Regions from separate parts of the Komagataeibacter rhaeticus genome, predicted to be linked through region 2. Evidence: riboswitches for the same ligand, from Rfam matches in the RefSeq annotation. Region 2 holds a riboswitch; the other holds the start of a gene.

Region 1 (6,536 bases), 1.1 Mb from region 2:
GCGGCGCCGCCGAAATCGGTCTCGATATAACCCGACAGGGTCTCGTCCTTGGTGGGCGAGCCCTGCAGCAGCACGCTCAGGCGTGTCAGCTGCGCCGAGGGCCGGTACTCCCCGGTATGGGCATTGGGGCTGTTGGCATAGGGAAAGCTGCCCCAGCTGGTGGCGGGGCCGCTGGTCAGGTTCTTGCTGCGGTAGATGTTGGAAAAATCGATGAATCCCCCCAGCCTGACCGACACGCCGCCAATGCGGAATACGGGCGGCAGGCTGTCCACCCCGGTCTGGGTGATGGCCAGCGGGCTGGAGGAATCAAGGTCGAGCTTGGCCTGCGCCGGGATGATTGCCTCGGTCATGGTGTTCTCGGCCGCGGCGGCGGCCTGCGCATCATCCGACAGGGCCGGGCCGCCGATGGTCAGCCGTGAGAGATCGGGCATGACGCTGAGCTGGCCCGACGGGTTGCTGGCCGATGCACTGCCCCCCGTCCGCCCGCCCGAGCGCAGGGTGCGGCCCGCCACCACGTTCTGGCTGCCGCGCGCCATGCCGTGATGGGCTTCCAGCTGTTCGACCTTGGCTTCCAGCCGCCGCATTTCGGCATGGATGGCCCGGATTTCGGCCATGTCGTCCGCCCGGGCGGGCGATGCCGCCACCAGGCCACCCAGCATGGCCACCATCCCGCCCAGCATCATGCCTGCCCGGCCCGCCCTGTCCAGGCAGGTACCGGCATGGTGGCCGGGATGGCCCTTTTTCCAACAGCAATCCATCAGTCTGGCGTGTCCGCCCCTGCACATCCGGTTAACAAACAAGAATCCGTCCCGGCCTGCCGCCCGCATGCAACGCCAACCGGCGTGGACAGGACCGATTGCGCCTTGCGTGTATATGGCGGCCAGAACATAGGAACAGATTCCGGACCGATATAGAAAAAACGTTCAACTGCTATGCATTAGTCAGTCTCATGCACGGCATATATTCGCATGATTCCGTTTATTGCACACCATTTCTTCCTTTAACTCAAGGCCTCTACATGCGCCAGCAAGGGAGAGCACGCCATGACCGCAACCCGGCCACCGGGGGGATCAGCCATCACGGACCGGCCCCTTGCGGGTGCCCCCCATCCCGACCATCCACTACACTGGAAACTGTATGGCTGCGAGATGGTGGCCACCATGGTGCTCATGCTGTGCGGTATCGTGTCGGTCACGCTGCTGACCACGCCCCAGACCCCCGTCGGGCGCATGCTGGCCCCCCATCCCGTAATCCAGACCATGCTGTGCGGGCTGTTTTTCGGGCTGGCGGGGACGGTTGCGGCCTATACGCCGTTCGGGCGCGTCAGCGGGGCGCATGTCAGTCCCTCCGTCTCGCTGGCATTCAGCCTGGCCCGGCGGCTGGGATGGGTGGACCTGTGCGGATATGTGGCCGCCCAGATGCTGGGGGCCTGTCTTGCCGCCGTGCTGCTGGCGGGTGTGGGGCATGTGCTGCCGGTATGGGGAAAGATGGCGCAGGACGCGACCTTTGCCGCCACGGTGCCCTTTTCCGGTGTTGCGGTCGTCTGGCCGCTGGTGACGGAAATGGTGCTGACCTGCCTGCTGGTGATCATGCTGTGCGCGCTGGCCGCCCATCCGGTGCTGAAATGGTTCACGCCATGGGCGGGCGGCGTATTCTTCTGCCTGTGCAACCCGGTCTCGGCGTGGCTGTCGGGCAACAGTTCCAATCTGGCCCGCAGTTTTGGCCCCGCCGTCGTGACGGGGCAGTGGGACTCCTTCTGGATCTATGCGCTGGGACCGTTCACGGGGGCGGCGATGGCCATCTGGCTGCTGCGTTCGCGCCTGCTGGGCCGGATCGAGGTGGAGGAAGCGCGGCTGGTCAATTTCGGCCACCATGGCCGCATTCCCTCCCTTCTCCATCCCGGTCGCCGCATGGAAGGCGGGCCTGCGAAGTACGATTGAAGACTGTGGTTCAAAATACCCTACTTGCAATCGATGAAAATTATTCCCAATATCGCCTTACTGAAAGGCAGATCGGGTTCATGCCCGGTTTGCAGGCGTTCTCGGGGCGGGGTGCAATTCCCCACCGGCGGTATCTGCTTCCTGTAACGGGGGGCACAAGTCCGCGAGCGCCCGGCCACTTCTATGCTGGTCGGGGTCAAGCAGATCCGGTGTGATTCCGGAACCGACGGTTACAGTCCGGATGAGAGAGAACGGAAACTATGGCCAGCCTTCCCCATGGGGAGGCGGGAAGATGGTTTTACGCGCCCTGAGTCCGTCCAGATGGATGGAGAAGTGTGTTTTGGACGCGTTGCCGCAGGCCTGCAATGCCATAACTGGCCCCGACCTCCCCCCCGCCATCGCGCACGGGTTCCGCGCGGCGGTTGATGAGGCCGCCCGCCATGTGGGCGCCACCGCCCCCAATCCCCCCGTGGGCTGCGCCCTGCTGGATCGGGATGGTACCATCCTTGCCGTGGGTGGCCACCATCGCGCGGGCACGCCCCATGCCGAGATCCAGGCCATAAACCAGTGCCGCGCGCGCGGCCTGCTGGATCGTGCCCATACCGCCGTCGTAACGCTGGAGCCGTGCAACCATACCGGCCGCACCGGCCCGTGCTCGCACGCGCTGGCAGCCACCCCTGTGCGGGATGTGTGGATCGGGCTGCGTGACCCCAACCCCCATGTTGCAGGCGGCGGGGCGGATTACCTGCGCAGCCAGGGCCGGAGCGTGCATGTGCTCCAGCCCACCGGCCCGCAGGCCGCCCTGCGCGCCCTGTGCCGCAGCCTGCTGGCCCCCTTTGCCCATTTTGCCCGGACCGGCCAGCCATGGATCACGGTCAAACAGGCGGTGGATGCCACAGGCTCCATGCTGCCGCCGCCGGGACGCACCACATTTACCGCCGCCACCTCGCTTGACCTGGCGCACCGCCTGCGCCGCGCAACCGATGCGGTGATTACCACCGGCCGCACCATACGCGCGGACCGGCCGGGGCTGGACGTGCGCCGCGTGCCCGACCATGCCGGCCGCGCGCCGCGCGTACTCGCCATCTGCACCCGCACGGGGGAAGTGGATGACGCCTACCTGACGGCTGCGCGCAACCGGGGCTTTGACGTCCGCCTGTGCACCGACATCGCGGCCCTGCCGGACCTGCTGGGCCGGGCGGGCGTGACCTGGGCCATGGTGGAAGCCGGCCCAGCCCTGCTGGCCGAACTGCGCGCACATGGCCTGTGGCACGACTGGCTGACCATTACCGCGGGCGCGGACGGCACGGACCACTACGGCATCCGCGTGCGCGAGGGGGATGTGACACCGCTCCACCTGCTGCCCGAACTTTCCGCCGTGAAGGAGTAAGCATGTTTTCCGGCATCATCGAACACCAGGGACACGTCAGCGCCGCGCGGCGGCTTGACCGTGACCTGGACATCACCGTGGCCACCGGCATACCCGACCTGAGCCTGGGCGAGAGCATTGCCGTCAATGGCGTATGCCTGACGGTCACGTCGTTTGACGCGGCGGGCACCGCCACGTTCTTCATCAGTTCGGAAACGCTGGACCGCACGGCGCTGGGCCGGATCGAGGCCGGGCACCGGGTAAACCTTGAACGCGCGGTCACGCCCGCCACCCGCCTGTCAGGCCATATCGTGCAGGGGCATGTCGATGGCACCGGCCGGCTGCTGGCGGTGGAACAGGTGGGCGAGGCCCGTCACATCACCTTCAGCATTCCCGCCCGCCTGCGCCGCTACCTGGTGGAAAAGGGATCGATCACGATCGATGGCATCAGCCTGACGCTGAACGCGGTGGGGGAGCCGGGTGCCGACGGGTGTCCACCCGATGCGTTCCGCATCGCCCTCATGATCATTCCCCATACATGGGAACACACAACACTTGGCACCCTGAAGGCAGGGGATGCGGTGAACATCGAAGTCGATGTCATCGCCAAATATGTGGAGAGCGTATGTCAGTATCGTTGATGCCCCCGGCACTGGCGCAGGCCATAGAAACCATCCGCCGGGGCGGGATGATCATCCTTGTGGATGACGAGGACCGCGAGAACGAGGGTGACCTGGTCATGGCCGCCGAACTCATGACGCCGGACGCCATGAACTTCATGGTCACCCATGCCCGTGGGCTGGTGTGCATGCCCATGTCGCCCGGGCGGATCACGCAACTCAACCTGCCCATGATGACACAGGTGAACACCTGCCCGCGCGGCACGGCGTTTACCGTCTCCATCGAGGCGCGTGAGGGGGTGACCACCGGCATCTCGGCCGCCGACCGCGCCAGGACCGTGCTGGCGGCCGCCGCCCCCGATGCGGGGCCAGAAGACCTGGTCTCCCCCGGCCATATCTTCCCGCTGCGCGCGGTGCCGGGTGGCACGGTGGCACGCCCCGGCCACACCGAAGCCTCGGTCGACCTGGCCCGCATGGCGGGGCTGATCCCGGCCGCCGTGATCTGCGAGATCATGAACGCGGACGGCACCATGGCGCGCATGGACGACCTGCGCCCCTATGCCAGGCGCCACGGGCTTCAGATCCTTTCCATCGCCGAACTGGCGCGCTGGCTGAAGGACAACCCGATCACGGACGGCACGGATGCCCCGCCGGCGGTGGAGATGGTCGCGCGCACCCGCCTGCCCAGCCGCTTTGGCGGCACGGACATGATGATCCACGCCTTCCGCGCCCCGGACGGGACGGAACATGTGGCCATGGTCAAGGGCCAGCCGGGCACCCCCGGCACCGTACCGCTGGTGCGCCTGCATTCCGAATGCGTGACGGGCGATGCGCTGGGTTCGCTGCGCTGCGACTGCGGCGCGCAGCTGCAGGGCGCGCTGGAGCAGATCGGCCGGGCCAAGGCGGGCGTGCTGGTGTATGTGCGCGGGCATGAGGGGCGCGGCATCGGGCTGGCCAACAAGATCCGCGCCTATGCGCTGCAGGATGAAGGGCTGGATACGGTGGACGCCAACCACCGGCTGGGCTTCGAGACCGATGCACGTGACTGGCAGGCGGCCGCCGCCATCCTGCGCGCGCTGGGGGTGAACCGGCTCGACCTGCTGACCAACAACCCCGACAAGGTGCGCGCCCTGCACGAGCACGGCTTTGACGTGCGCGAGCGCATTGCGCTTGCGGTGGCACCCAACCCCTTCAACCGGGCCTATCTCGAAGCCAAGCGCACCCGGATGGGCCATGCCCTGTGCCAGCCGGAAACGGCGGATACGCACTGACTTCACACGGAACAATCACGACAATCACGGAAAATACGCCAGACATGAGCACCAACATCCCCTCTACCCCCGCCCGGCTTGACTTCGCCCACCCACCGCGCATCGCGATCGTGGTCAGCCGTTTCAACGAGAACGTGACCCACGGCCTGCGCGATGGCGCGGTGGCCTGGCTGGGCGAGCACGACATCGCCCTGCGCGCCGAAGACATCCTGTACGCCCCCGGCGCGTATGAACTGCCCCTGCTGGCCCAGACCCTGGCCCGCACCGGGCGGTATGATGGCGTGGTCTGCCTTGGCTGCGTGATCAAGGGCGATACCGCGCATTTCGAGTTCATCAGCCTGGGCGCCACGATCGGGCTGCAGCAGGCGGCCCTCAGTACCGAAGTGCCGATCGCCTTTGGCGTGCTGACCACCTATACCGATGAACAGGCGGTGGTCCGCTCGCGTGATGACGTGCACAACAAGGGCCGCGAAGCCGTTGCCGCCTGTGTTGAAAGTATCGCATTGCTTCATAAAATCAGAGGCTGTTAAGATACCGCAGGCCCATGCGAAACGGCTGAAAACAGTCCTCTCATGGTCCTGTAGGGACAAAAGCGGGGATGGCGAATGCGGCAGCTCACCTTCATCGCCGGGGCATTCGGTATCGGCCTTGCGATCTGGATGCTGGCGCGTTTCGGCCTGCATGACATCCTGGGCCTGGTGGCCGCGGGCGGGTGGAGCATCCCGGCCATCATCGCATTCCATGCGACACAGGTCTGTGCCTCCGCCCAGGCCTGGCGGCTTCTGGCACAGACCGGACGTGCCCCCCTGCCCTTTGCCGATTTTGTCGCCCTGCGCTGCGCGCGCGAAGGGATCAACAACCTGCTGCCCGTAGCCCAGGTGGGGGGGGAGGTGATCACCACCCGCCTGCTGGCCCGCCGCGAAGGGCTGGGCATAAGGCGGGCCGCCGCCTCCACCATCTGTGACCTGACCATTGAACTGCTCAGCCAGGTCACGTTCACGCTGCTGGGGCTGGGGCTGCTGTTCTGTCTGGTCAACCGTTCCCCCGTTACCGACGGACTTATGGAAAGCGCGGGTGCGGCGCTGCTGCTGGGGGCGGTGTTTTTTGGCAGCCAGTACCTGGGCGCGGTCTCGGTGGTGGAAAGGCTGCTGGTGCGCATCGCCGCGCATCTGGGATGGGACGGGGTGGATGACATCCGTGGGCTGCATGACGAGATCCTGGGCCTGTACCGCACGCGCGAGAATTCACTGCGCGCGGGGAGCATGCAGCTGCTGGGCTGGTCGCTGGGCACGATCGAGGTGTTCCTTGTCCTGCGCGCCATGGGGCACCCGCTTTC
Region 2 (6,536 bases):
TCGGCTCATCGGCCAGCAGCATCACGATACGGTCCACGCCGGGGGCCGAACCACCATGCGGCGGCGCGCCATAGCGGAAGGCGTTGAGCATGCCACCAAAGCGGGCCTCGACCTCGCTGGCCGGATAGCCCGCAATCTCGAACGCACGGATCATGACATCAGGCTGGTGATTACGGATCGCACCAGAGGACAGTTCGATGCCGTTACACACGATATCGTACTGGAAAGCCTTGATGGTCAGCGGGTCCTGGTTGAGCAGCGCGTCCATGCCCCCCTGCGGCATGGAGAACGGATTGTGGGAGAAGTCGATCTGACCCGTTTCCTCATTGCGCTCGTACATCGGGAAATCCGTGATCCAGCAGAAGCGGAAGGCATTCTGTTCAATCAGGTCCAGTTCGGTGGCAACGCGCGTGCGCACCGCACCGGAGAACCTGACCATCTCGTCTCCCTTGCCCGCGACGAAGAACACGGCATCGCCTGCCTTCAGGCCCGTCTTTGCCCGGATGGCCTCGATACGGTCGGCCTCAAGGTTCTTGGCGATCGGTCCCTTGCCACCATCTTCGGCAAAGATAATGTAGCCCAGCCCACCGGCACCGGATTCGCGCGCCCAGTTGTTCAGCTTGTCAAAGAACGCACGCGGCCGGTCGCCCGCGCCGGGAGCCGGGATGGCGCGGATCTGGCCGCCATCGGCCGCGATGCGGGCAAACAGGCCAAAGCCGGAGTCGGCAAAGGCCTCGGTCACGTCCGACAGCCTGAGCGGGTTGCGCAGGTCGGGCTTGTCGCTGCCATAGACGGCCATGGCCGTGGCGTAGGGAATGCGCTCGAACGGCCCTTCGCTGACAATGCGGCCGCCACCGAATTCGCGGAACACGCCTTCCATCACCGGCTCAAGGGTTGCGAACACGTCTTCCTGCGTTGCGAACGCCATCTCGAAATCAAGCTGGTAGAACTCACCCGGCGAGCGGTCGGCGCGGGCCGCTTCGTCACGGAAGCAGGGTGCGATCTGGAAATAACGGTCAAACCCCGCCACCATCGCCAGCTGCTTGAACTGCTGGGGGGCCTGCGGCAGGGCATAGAACCTGCCGGGGTGCATGCGCGCGGGCACCAGGAAGTCGCGGGCCCCTTCGGGCGAGGACGCGGTCAGGATCGGGGTCTGGAACTCCACGAAGCCAAGGTCCGTCATCCGCCTGCGCAGGCTGGCGATGACCTGTGCACGCAGCATGATGTTGCGATGCACCTTCTCGCGCCGCAGGTCGATGTAGCGGTAGGTCAGGCGCAGGTCTTCGGGGTAGTGCTCGTTGCCCGCGACCTGCAGCGGCAGCACGTCGGCGCTGGACTGCACCGTGATCTCACGCGCGCGCAGTTCGATCTCGCCGGTGGGCAGGTTGGGGTTTTTTGTCGCGCCATCGCGCAGCACCACTTCACCCGTGACCGTCAGCACGCTTTCCACACGCACGCGCTCGGCCGTTTCCAGCACGGGGGAACCTGCGGGGATCACGATCTGCGTCATGCCGAAATGGTCACGCAGGTCAATGAACAGCAGGCCGCCATGATCGCGCTTGGAGTGTACCCATCCGGAAAGGCGGGCCGTCTGCCCGGCATCGGCAGCCCGCAGGGCCGCGCAGCTATGGGTACGATAGGGATGCATGATCTTGTCCTGATTCTACCAGATTTGGGGGATGCGCCCCATGGGGCCACACCCGGTTGCAGGCGCGACAAAGCCAATCCCGCCCGCCCGTGTCAAGGTTATTAGGTGAACGGCCGTACCCGGTGCCGCCCTGCTCAGACGTATTCGGGAAACAGGTCGCACAGCCCGTCCGCCGTGGCGGGGCAGCGGCCACGTTCGGTTATCAGCCCGGTCACAAGGCGCGCGGGCGTTACGTCAAAGGCCGGATTGGCGCCCTTGCTCCCATCGGGCACAAGCTGCACGGTGGTCACATGCCCCGTGTCATCACGCCCCTGGATATGGGTGACTTCACGGTCGCTGCGTTCCTCGATGGGAATTTCCTTCACACCGTCGCTGATGCTCCAGTCAATGGTGGTGGAGGGCAACGCCACCCAGAATGGCACGCCATTGTCATGGGCCGCCAGCGCCTTGAGATAGGTGCCGATCTTGTTGGCCACATCCCCCGTGCGGGTCACGCGGTCGGTGCCCACGATCACCATATCCACCTGCCCGTGCTGCATCAGGTGCCCACCCGCATTATCGGCGATGACCGTATGCCGCACGCCATGGCGGCCCAGTTCCCATGCGGTAAGCGACGCACCCTGGTTGCGCGGGCGGGTTTCGTCCACCCATACATGCACGTCAATGCCGCGGTCATGCGCCATGTAGATGGGCGCAAGCGCCGTGCCCCAGTCCACGGTGGCAATCCAGCCCGCGTTGCAGTGGGTCATGATGTTGACCGGGCCGGGGCGGCTGCGTGCGATTCCCTCGATCAGTTCCAGTCCCTGCCGGCCGATGGCCTCGTTCTGGATCACGTCCTCGTCACAGATGCGCCCGGCCTCGTCATATGCCGCGGCCATGCGGCGTTCGGGCGGCGTGGTACGCAGGCGGGTAAGCATGCGCCGGATGGCCCAGCCCAGGTTGACCGCCGTGGGGCGTGTGGCCGCCAGCAGCGCCGCGTCACGCTCCATCGCCTCATCACTGCTGTCCTGACGCAGCGCCAGCGCCAGCCCGTAAGCCGCCACCGCACCGATCAGCGGCGCGCCACGGACCTGCATGGTGCGGATGGCATGCGCCACCTGGTCGCGCCCGGTCAGGCGCAGGATATCCAGCGACCATGGCAGGCGGGTCTGGTCAAAGATATGGACTGACCAGCCATCATCCGCATCCACCCATACGCTGCGATAGGAGACGTTATCGATTTTCATATAATACGTGCCGCCATCAAAAAACCAGAACACACAAAAGGGAGCGCAGGGAAACATCCGGCAGGCTGTTATTCAAGCCCCATCCCGGATAATACCACGCGCTTTTTTCCCGACGGGCCGCAGGTCCCATTCCCGTGCGGCACCCATCATACAACCGGATTGCCAATAGCTCCACACGCTTGCGCCCGGTCTCGGCCTGCCCCTATCCTGACGGCCTGTGTTCTCGGGGCGGGGTGGAAGTCCCTACCGGCGGTAACAGGCCCATGGCCTGAAGCCCGCGAGCGCCCGGCACGCGCCGGGGTCAGCAGATCTGGTGCAATGCCAGGGCCGACGGTTACAGTCCGGATAAAAGAGAACTGGCGGTTGCATGACCCATGCGGGTCCATGCCCGTCCGTGATCGCCTTGGATGACCACCGAGTCCACCAAGGGAGACATGATACATGACCTCATCACACGAAGACCATAACACGGTGCCTGCCCCATCACCGCAGAACATTTATGACGATCCGCGTTTTTTTGAGGGGTACCGCACCCTTCGTGAAAAGGATACCGGCCTTAACGGTGCGCTGGAAATCCCGGCAATCCGGGCGCTGCTGCCCGACCTGCGGGGCAGGACCGTACTCGACCTTGGATGCGGGTTCGGGGATTTTGCCCGCCATGCCCGCGCACAGGGCGCGGCCCGGGTCACGGCGCTGGATGTATCGGCAAACATGATCGAAGCCGCACGCGCGCTGACACAGGATGCGGCCATTACCTACATACACGGTTCCATCGAGGACTGTGCGATGCCGCCAGCGGCATTCGACCTTGCGGTTTCATCCCTCGCCCTGCACTACATCGCGGATTACAGGGCCGTGGTGCGGCGCGTTTTCGACTGCCTCAGGCCCGGCGGCACCTTCATCTTTTCCGTCGAGCACCCGGTCCAGACCGCCCACCCCGTGGGATGGGTCCGCGATGCGGATGGCAACAAGCTGCACTGGCCACTCGACCGCTACCAGCAGGAAGGGGCACGCAGCACGTCGTGGTTTGTCGATGGGGTGATCAAATACCACCGCACGATGGAAACCTACGTCAACACGCTGATCGCATGCGGCTTCCAGCTCCGCCATCTGGCCGAACCCTGCCCGCCTGCCGCGATACTGCAGGCCCGGCCTGATCTGGAAGATACAGTGCGTCGGCCGCCCATGCTCATTCTGGTGGCGACGAAACCTGTTGAGAAAGAATAACAGGCGTTTTCAGGAGCCACCTTTGTCAAAAAGGACGGTGTTCTTTGAAGCTTCTTGAAAAAAGCTTCACCAAAAACTTTTCCATGATTCAGACAGGACTGCCCCGCCATGCGGCCAGCATGGCGGGGCAGTTCAGATTACTCCGGCTACGGGGCTGTTCAGCCCTGCGGGCCGTCCGTCAGCGGCAGGCGTGTCAGGATGGCGGTCAGGCGCTGGGCAAAGCCGGTCGGGTCCTTCGGGCTTTCGCCGTCCTGGATGCGGGCCATGTCCATCAGCACCAGTGCAATATCCTGCACCGGGTCGCCATTCTTCACCCGTTCCGCCAGATCGGCGATCAGCGGATGGCCGGGATTGACCTGCAGCACGGGGGCCGTGTCCGGCACCTGCTGGCCGCTGCGCTTCATCAGACGGATCATCTGCAGGTCCGGCCCGGATTCGGGGGCGGCCAGCACGACCGCGCTGTTGACCAGCCGATTGGTGCCCTTCACATCCGACACCGCATCGCCCAGCGCTTCCTTCAGTGCCGGGATGACAACGTCCAGTGCCGCCTTTTCATCCGCCGTTTCTTCCGGTGCGCCGAACTTTTCCAGATCGGTGTGGAACTGGCTGATGTTGCGCAGCGGTGTGTCCTTGTACACCCCCAGCCGGTCGGGCCAGAAGGAATCCACGGGGTCGGACAGCAGCAGCACCTCGATCCCACGGGCGCGGAAGCCTTCAAGCTGCGGCGAGGACGGCAGCATTTCCGTGCGGTCGCCGGTCAGGTAGTAAATCGCTTCCTGCTCGGGCTTCTTGCGTTCCAGATAGGCATCAAGCGTGGTCCAGCCTTCCTGCGTGCTGGAACGGAAGCGGGCGATGGTGGCCAGTTCCGTGCGGTGCTCGGCGTCATCCCATATCCCTTCCTTGAAGGTGGGGCCGAAATTATCCCAGAACTTGTCAAAATCCGCCTCATCCTTCGCACGGGTCTTGAGTTCGGAGATCACGCGGTTGGTCACCGCCTTGCGGATACGCGCCAGCACCGGCGTGGCCTGCAGCATCTCGCGGGAGACGTTGAGCGGCAGGTCCTCGGTATCGACCACACCGGTCACGAAGCGCAGCCACGGCGGCAGCAGCCCCGCATCATCGGTAATGAACATGCGGCGGACATGCAGGCGGATCTGGCTCTCGCGCACCGGCTCGGCAAACTCGAAGGGCTTGCTGCCGGGAATGAACAGCAGCGCCGAGAATTCCATCGTCCCCTCGGCATGCCAGTGCAGCGTGGCCCAGGGGGTATCGAAGTTATGGCTGACGTGGCGATAGAACTCGTTAAGCTGCTCTTCCTCGATGCCGCCACGCGGCTTGCGCCACAGTGCCGTGCCCTTGTTGGCCGGGGTTTCCTCGCCATCCTTGACGATGGTGATCGGCCACGAAATGTGATCGGCCCATTTGCGCACAATGCTTTCAAGCTGCCACGAATCAAGGAAGTCGTTCGCATCGTCCTTGATGTGCAGGATGATGTCGGTGCCCGGCTTTTCACGGGTTGCGGGGCTGATGGTGTAGTTGCCCTTGCCGGTGGAGGACCACTGCCAGGCCTCGTCACTGCCCGCGCGGCGCGAGACCACGTCCACCCTGTCCGCCACCATGAAGGCGGCATAGAAGCCGACACCGAACTGCCCGATCAGGCTTGGCTTGTCCTCGGGCTTGGCGTTGGCCAGTTCCTCGCCAAAGGCGCGGGTGCCGGAGCGGGCGATGGTGCCCAGATTGCGGGCCAGTTCTTCCTTGCTCATGCCCGCGCCATCATCGGTGATGGTCAGCAGGCGGGCGTCCTTGTCGGGGTTGATGCGGATCTTGGCATCTTCGGGCAGGGCGCGCGCGCCATCGGTCAGGGCCTCGAAGCGGCGCTTGTCGGTGGCGTCCGCCGCGTTGGCAACCAGTTCGCGCAGGAAGATTTCACGTTCGGAATAAAGCGCGTGGACCACAAGGTCGAGCAGGCGGCCGACCTCGGCGCTGAACTCATGCTGTTCGCCCGTGGCTTCCGGCGTGGGGGATGTTGTCTGTTCTGTCATGGGCTGTTCCTGTGCCTGTTGAAATGTCGTGAATTACAATTTGTAATGGATATGGAAATCTTCACGGGCTTTTCAATGGCCTGCACCATATCCGAATGCGTGTAACGCTCCAGAACCCTGCCTTTGAAACGTCCTGAAAATGGGAAGAAAGTTTTTGGTGAAGCTTTTTTCAAAAAGCTTCAGAAAATGCCGCCTTTTTGAAAACAGGCAGCACCCAAAAGCTTTTATTCTTTATCATTCGGTTACTTTGAAGCGCCCTCAGTCAAAATCCGTAGGCAATCCAGCATCGCGCCGGTGGGCGAACAGGCGGGCGATCTGCTGGGGCAGCACGCGGCCCAGCGACAGGTCGGCAGGGATATCATCCTCGGCAAACCAGCCGATCTCCGATGTCTC

The links. A riboswitch is a leader RNA that binds a small molecule or an ion and turns the genes downstream of it on or off. The one in region 2 is predicted to bind FMN.
Region 1: it holds a riboswitch for FMN, as region 2 does, so the genes downstream of both, ribD (bifunctional diaminohydroxyphosphoribosylaminopyrimidine deaminase/5-amino-6-(5-phosphoribosylamino)uracil reductase RibD) here and GWK63_RS03215 (class I SAM-dependent methyltransferase) in region 2, are expected to answer to the same signal.

Annotation. Positions count from the first base shown of each region.
Region 1 covers NZ_CP050139.1:3,136,492-3,143,027, forward strand. The annotation lists gene GWK63_RS14390 (hypothetical protein) at 1-683, opposite strand, end outside; gene GWK63_RS14395 (MIP/aquaporin family protein) at 1,044-1,940, shown strand; FMN riboswitch at 2,034-2,197, shown strand; gene ribD (bifunctional diaminohydroxyphosphoribosylaminopyrimidine deaminase/5-amino-6-(5-phosphoribosylamino)uracil reductase RibD) at 2,290-3,330, shown strand; gene GWK63_RS14405 (riboflavin synthase) at 3,333-3,950, shown strand; gene GWK63_RS14410 (bifunctional 3,4-dihydroxy-2-butanone-4-phosphate synthase/GTP cyclohydrolase II) at 3,950-5,200, shown strand; gene ribH (6,7-dimethyl-8-ribityllumazine synthase) at 5,245-5,730, shown strand; gene GWK63_RS14420 (lysylphosphatidylglycerol synthase domain-containing protein) at 5,806-6,536, shown strand, end outside.
Region 2 covers NZ_CP050139.1:683,043-689,578, reverse strand. The annotation lists gene aspS (aspartate--tRNA ligase) at 1-1,648, opposite strand, end outside; gene mtnA (S-methyl-5-thioribose-1-phosphate isomerase) at 1,783-2,874, opposite strand; FMN riboswitch at 3,090-3,235, shown strand; gene GWK63_RS03215 (class I SAM-dependent methyltransferase) at 3,316-4,101, shown strand; gene htpG (molecular chaperone HtpG) at 4,260-6,143, opposite strand; gene GWK63_RS03205 (NUDIX hydrolase) at 6,402-6,536, opposite strand, start outside.